2 regions of the Brevibacillus jepli genome follow, and region 1 is predicted to be linked to the other one. Evidence: a T-box and tRNA genes for the amino acid it is inferred to sense, from the RefSeq annotation. Region 1 holds a T-box; the other holds one or more tRNA genes.
What was found. The T-box of region 1 lies ahead of tyrS (tyrosine--tRNA ligase). A T-box ahead of a tRNA ligase gene usually reads a tRNA of that ligase, here a tRNA-Tyr.
Positions count from the first base shown of each region.

Region 2: it encodes a tRNA-Tyr, which carries the amino acid that the T-box ahead of tyrS (tyrosine--tRNA ligase) is inferred to sense. The anticodon was not compared.

Region 1 covers NZ_JBFEFW010000002.1:140,991-144,402, reverse strand. The annotation lists gene AB1L17_RS02710 (suppressor of fused domain protein) at 1-616, shown strand, start outside; T-box leader at 799-1,029, shown strand; gene tyrS (tyrosine--tRNA ligase) at 1,087-2,355, shown strand; gene AB1L17_RS02700 (MFS transporter) at 2,414-3,412, opposite strand, start outside.
Region 2 covers NZ_JBFEFW010000001.1:415,355-418,766, forward strand. The annotation lists gene AB1L17_RS02095 (hypothetical protein) at 123-320, shown strand; gene AB1L17_RS02100 (YycC family protein) at 488-658, shown strand; gene AB1L17_RS02105 (thioredoxin family protein) at 685-1,251, shown strand; gene AB1L17_RS02110 (hypothetical protein) at 1,318-1,635, shown strand; tRNA gene AB1L17_RS02115 (tRNA-Tyr) at 1,728-1,812, shown strand; tRNA gene AB1L17_RS02120 (tRNA-Leu) at 1,841-1,922, shown strand; gene AB1L17_RS02125 (hypothetical protein) at 2,020-2,394, shown strand; gene AB1L17_RS02130 (O-acetyl-ADP-ribose deacetylase) at 2,405-2,944, shown strand; gene AB1L17_RS02135 (HD domain-containing protein) at 3,034-3,412, shown strand, end outside.

The sequences.
Region 1 (3,412 bases):
GCAGCTTGCCGAAATCGATACACCGAATGGTCGGGTGCAGTTCTTGCAAATGGTAGGAATCACAGCTGATGAACTTGATGCGATGATGGCTTGGAATACACGTGGCGTTCTTGATACTGGCTTGCCATTTATGCCTTCCTACATAACCGATCTCGAGCGTGATTCGCTCCTTCGCAACCCTACGGTTTCTGCTGCTGTTCAGACAGGGATGGAACAAGAAGGATCAAATACCGCCTATTTGTTTGTCAGCCAGCTAGGTTGGGAGCCAGGAAAAAGAAGCTTATTGAAAAAGACGCCTTCGACAGTTAGGCTGGGAGCGAAGCAAGCGGAAGTGATCGGAAAAGTTCTCCGTGGTCGTATTCAAAAAGGGGAGAGCTTGAGCCTGGTGGGTCCTGATATCCGAGTTGTATTTGAGGCAGGCGAGAAGCCTGAATGTATGCCAGGAGAGGACGTCATTCGTTTTATCGTAGATGATTCAACCGCTGTTGCACTTAGCAGGCAATTGATTCCCAAGGAAAGCAGCTTTGAGATCCCTTCCATGAAAGGAATTGCCATAAACATTGTGAAAACCAATATAACCGATAGCGAGGGCAATGTTGTAAAGGTCATCGGTTAACTTTGACGATTCCTGTTCTGTGCTGCGCGTTAGCCGCTTTTGACGGTAAAAGAAGTCGCAACAGCTGTCTATGAACTGACATCCGTCGGTCTTACGAAAATAAAATAAGAGATGTTAGCTGATTCTTGACTAGATGGTTGACATTGCTAACTTATTTCAATATACTGTCTGTAATTTCATATGAACATACGTTGAAAGAGCCCAGTAGCAGCTTATTCCCTGTTCTAGAAAGCCGGGGGTTGATGGAACCCGGTACACAATAAGCGAGCGAATTACACTCTGGAGTATCTCGGGTAATGCCGAGCGGAATCGCGAACGATAACTCGCTATGAGTGGCATGAATGTCCTGAAGCAAGCGCTAGGGTTCATTCGTGCAAGATGGGTGGTAACACGGTTATTCAATCGTCCCTATGTCTACAATAGACAAGGGGCGATTTTTTATTTTTTACCATAGGAAATCGAAGGAGTGTATGGCAGTGAATATTATCGACGAACTCGAATGGCGCGAGGCCATCAATCAGCAAACAGATGCAGAAGGACTGCGAGAATTAACGAACGAAAAAGCAGTCTCGCTATATTGTGGGGTAGACCCAACAGGTGACAGCATGCATATCGGTCACTTGATTCCTTTCATGGTACTGAAACGCTTCCAGCTCGCTGGTCATCGTCCGGTCATTTTGATCGGTGGTGCAACAGGTACGATTGGCGATCCAAGCGGACGTCAATCCGAGCGTTCTTTGCAAACACTGGAACAAATTCAGGAGAACGTCGACAAACTCACCGCACAGATGAAAAAGCTGTTCATTACAGAAGGTGACAACCAAATCCGTTTGGTGAACAACTACGACTGGACGCACAAAATCAATGTCATTGAATTTTTGCGAGATTACGGTAAAAACTTCAGCATCAATACGATGCTTGCCAAGGATGTCGTCTCCAGCAGACTGGAAAGCGGCATTTCGTTTACGGAGTTTTCCTATCAAATTCTGCAATCGCTCGATTACCTGCATCTGTACCAACATGAAGATGTTCAGCTGCAAATCGGCGGTTCCGATCAGTGGGGCAACATCACGAGCGGTCTCGATCTGATTCGCAAAAAAGAAGGGTCTGAAGCAAAAGCATTCGGTCTCACCATTCCTCTAATGCTGAAGGCAGATGGGACGAAATTCGGGAAGACAGCAGGCGGCGCCATCTGGCTTGATCCAAACAAAACAACGCCATTCGAATTCTACCAATTCTGGGCGAATACCGATGACCGCGATGTTGTGAAATACTTGAAATACTTTACGTTCCTCTCGAAAGAACAAATTGAAGAGCTCGCTGAAAAAGTACAGACCGAGCCTCATAAACGCGAGGCGCAAAAAGCGCTGGCTGAGGAAATGACAAGATTTGTGCACGGCGAGGAAATGCTGGAGCAGGCGCAGCGCATTACAGCCGCTCTGTTTACTGGTGATATTAAATCGCTATCGGCAGATGAGATCGAGCAAGGTTTCAAAGAAATGCCGACGTACGAATCTACTCTCGAAACGAAGAACATTGTCGATTGGCTCGTTGAGATCGGCATTGAGCCATCCAAGCGTCAAGCGCGTGAGGATATTACAAAAGGCGCGATCTCGATGAACGGCGAACGCGTTACTGATCTGGAACTGGAAGTAACGCCAAGTCTCGCTATCGGCGGCCGCTTCATTATTATCCGCAAAGGCAAGAAAAACTACAGCTTGGTGAAATTGTCTCAATAGATGAAGGAATAAGAAGCTTCCCTGGACACATAAAGGGAAGCTTCTTCTTGTATTCGCATTAATTTCGTGTTTCGCAGCCCTCCAACGTATGCTTGTGGAAGGACATCGCTTTTCGATCTAAGCGGTAGCTGATAAAAGTCAGCAAGGATGCCGCGATCGCAACAATCGCACCGACCCAGGAAACATCGATGAGTTCCCTGTTTGTTGTTACAAATCCACCCAAAGCTGATCCGAGGGCGATCCCGACATTGACCGACACAGGAGTTAATGAGGAAGCCAAATCTCTGGCAGCCGGAAAATGTTTATCAGCCAAATCAAGAAAATACAATTGCATCGTAGAATTCATGATATATACGAGGAGGGCCATAAATGATAAGCTGATGAATCCACCGATTAGAGAATGGGACGAAACATAAAGAGATGCGAGAATAACGGCTTGCATCAGATACACATACCGGAGCTTTCCAATCCCGTTGTGAGCTGCCAGTATTCCACCAATCAACGTGCTAAAGATCGAAATGACCCCGTACAGTAAAAATACGAGACCAATATATTGGTTCGGTACGAAGAGCACTTCTTGCAGCAAAGGAGTTAAATACGTATATACCGTGTAGGTCGCAGCAATACTTAATGCCGGGATAAAGAACGCGATGATGATACGTGTATTGGTTAGTAGCCCGATTTGTTTTTGCAAGGAACTGTTCGATCCCGTAAGTCCTTTTGGGATGGTCGCTGCACTTGCTAGGAGAGATATGACACCTAGTAGAGCCGCAAACCAAAAGGCCATTTGCCAACCGCCCCATTGCCCAATAAAAGTACCTAGTGGCACCCCAATCACGCTGGCGATCGTGAAGCCTGCAAAAATGATAGAAATAGCACGCCCCCTTTTCTGAGGAGGCATTGTTTCACTGGCAACCGCCATGGCAAGTGCAATCAAAACCCCGGTCACAACGGCAGTCAAGATTCTGGAAACAAGAAGCAATACATACGTCTCGGATAGGGCAGTAAGAATATTCCCGGTAATAAAGACGCCGATCAACGTAAGCATGAGGGGATA
Region 2 (3,412 bases), on a different contig from region 1:
TGCAGACAGGTATGACAAGGCCCATTTTGCAGGCGTCTATCTGGATTTTGTATGTTTGCCTAAAGAGCGGGGTTGTTCTCCTTCATAGACTGGAGTGATCCAGGGCAAAGGGAGGCAAGCGGATGGCCAAGGGTAAAAAGATCAAGAAGAAAAATACACGGCAGCACCCGAATCAAGTGCAGCTGAAAATTGTAACGTCTCACACATGCCAAGTATGCAAGCAGCAGTGCGCACGGGGGTTGGCATATCTGGAACAAATGTCCCAGCCCGGAGCGATCGGCTTTGGTGTACCGTGCATTCTCACAAAGCAGAAGCCATAGCCGTCCCTTGAATATGTGCGGGTATCCCGATCACGAGAGATAGTCCCTTCAGGTTCGTTGAGAAGGGATTATCTTTTTTGACGTGTGATGCGAGGCACGCTGGCAGGTTTAATCGCTGTGTATTATACTGGAGAGACTGATGAAGGCAAGCGAAAGGAGCGGAATTCATGCGTCCGTTACAAATATCACCTGATACGGCTGTTAAACTGGCAGAAGCGCTCCAGGTACCTTTAGAGCGTCTCATGCACATGCCGCAGCATATTTTGTTGCAAAAAATGATGGAGCTGGCTAAGCAAGAGAAAGAAGCGAGCGAAGCAACGCCAGAAAAGCAGGACTAAGCAAGATACATAAAGGAGGAGAAAAGATGGGGGCAAATGTCGCGCATAAATTTCGGACGGGTCTAAAACCGCAAGCGTTCGTGGATAGCATGACAAAAAATCAGGATACATATCAAAGCTGGTCGGAAGCATTTTCTTGGGAGGATGAACAAGACCGTGCATTTTTCGCCTCGCTCCAGCATCGTGATGATCTGAGATGCTTGATTTTGGCGGCAGATTGGTGCGGAGATGTTGTGCGCAACTTGCCAGTCGTCCTGCATGCTCTGAAAGAAACAGATATGCCAGTGGAAATAATGGTGATGGAAGAACATCTCGACCTCATGGATGAGTTTCTCACAATGGGCGGTAGGGCGATTCCTGTTGTGATTTTCGCTGACACTGGCGGACATGTTCTGGCCAAATGGGGACCTAGACCGAAGCATGTCCAAGCTGTCATGACGGCATTCAAACAACATAACCCGGACAGAAACGCACCAGACTATGAAGACAAAATCAAAGTGGCGCGTGCCGACATGCTTGCACAGTACGGAGAAGGCACTGGTTATCAACAAGTCATTGTAAAAGAATTAAGAGAGCTGCTTTCTTCGATCTAATCGACAACAATAGTAACAGGGCGGAGTCTCGGCTCCGTCCATTTTCATGCAGAAGGGCTGAATAACATGTATTACTACGGAAATGAAACCATTATGTCATTGGAGCAGGTGCTTCGCTTAAAAGCATCAGAAGTTCGCATTCTGGAGTGGGTGCGTACCTACGAATTTTTAGAAAACAGCTACGGAATTGATGAATCGGTCCCATACTTTTTGGATATAAAATGCGAGGAAGATCAAGTGAAGATTCGCAAAAACCGGATTATAGACTTCCCCGAATACACCTGTGAGGAAGAAGCACAGTTTCAGGAGGTGGACGAAGCACTGCACGTCTTTCACGAGTGGGCACAGGAAATCTTGGCTAAAAAAGAAAGTCAATCCGAATAAAAGTATTGACGCGAAGCAAAGTTCATGATAGATTAATAAATGTCGCTTCTGGTTGAAGAAAGTAGATGCAGAAGAGAGACAGCACATATTGTGGGGAGATAGTGAAGTGGCTAAACACGGCAGACTGTAAATCTGCTCCCTCCGGGTTCGGCGGTTCGAATCCGTCTCTCCCCACCATTGATTTTCTTTTTTCATAGATTCACTTGCCGGTGTGGCGGAATGGCAGACGCGCGCGACTCAAAATCGTGAGGGAAACCGTGGGGGTTCAAGTCCCTTCACCGGCACCATTATCTAAATACGAATGCACACTAACCATGATGGAAACAGAGACATGGAAGGTGTGTTTTTTTGTTTGTCAGAAAAAGGTGGAGAGGGGGGACGATCATGTACACTACAGATGAATTGGAAAGAATGATTCGAGAAGTAAAAACACTAGGAAATTACAAGTTTCATGAAGAGAAGCAATGCTTCTATGGTGATGCAGAGATTGAAATCTATGCACGAAAATTAGGAAATGACACTTATTCGGTCTACGAGTTTTACTATTTCGATGGTATCGAGGTTAGTGCGTACCGTGAAGGAGAAGAGCCGTACGTTTTTCAAGGTACAGAAGAAGAGGTGAGAGCAAAAATTATCGATTCTTATCATTCTGAATCCGGGATTTTTATGGGCTATCCTGTTTTATACATAAATATTTCTGTTGTGTTTGACTTTGATGCCAGGGAATATGATGAGTATTTTGGAATCGTGAGAGAATAAGGAGACAATCATGAACAGCATCCTGGAAAGAATCGAGATTATACAAGGTGACATAACCAAAATTTCAGCTGATGCAATTGTAAATGCTGCAAATTCAAGCTTACTTGGTGGCGGCGGTGTTGATGGTGCCATCCACAAAGCTGGTGGAAAAGACATATTGGAGGAATGTAAAAGAATTCGTGCAAAGCAAGGTGGATGTAAAACGGGAGAAGCAGTCATAACAACAGCGGGCAAACTTTCCGCTAAATATGTTATCCATACAGTCGGGCCAGTGTGGAATGATGGCAAGAGTGATGAGGAAATGTATTTGCGAAGCTGTTACCGAAAAGCATTGGAGTTAGGCGAGAACTATGAAGTAAAGAGCATAGCATTTCCTACTATTAGTACAGGAATATTCAAGTTCCCAAAAGATCAAGCATGCTCCATTGCAGTGGATACAGTGATATCCTTTTTAAAAGAAAATACTTCAATAAACAAAGTGATATTTGTTACTTATGATGAGGTCAATTACAGATTGTATGTGGAGAAAATGAAAGATTTACAAGCATGAGATCATCCACAACGACAAAATACTTCAACTGTGTAAAGTATTCATATAGTGACAGAAGGCAGAAATTATTTAGAAAAAGGAGAATCAGGTTGAGTACACTAGAAAAGGCAATTGTCATTGCGACACAAGCCCATGCCGGGCAAATTGATAAAGGTGGGAATCCGTATATCCTGCATCCTTTACGAATCATGTTAAAAATGACAACAGAAGAAACCCGGATCGCAGCGGTATTGCATGATGTTCTGGAAGATACAGAAGTAACCGAAGATGAACTCCGAGCGGCTGGATTTCATGAAAAGGTTATTGCTGCAGTAGTTGCATTAACCAGACAAGAGGAAGAATCGTACATGGAGTTTATTAAACGGACGAAACGCGATCCCGTTGCAAGAATTGTGAAATTGGGTGATTTGGAAGATAATTGTGATGTAACACGTATCCCCAATCCAACTGATACTGATTTGGAGAGAA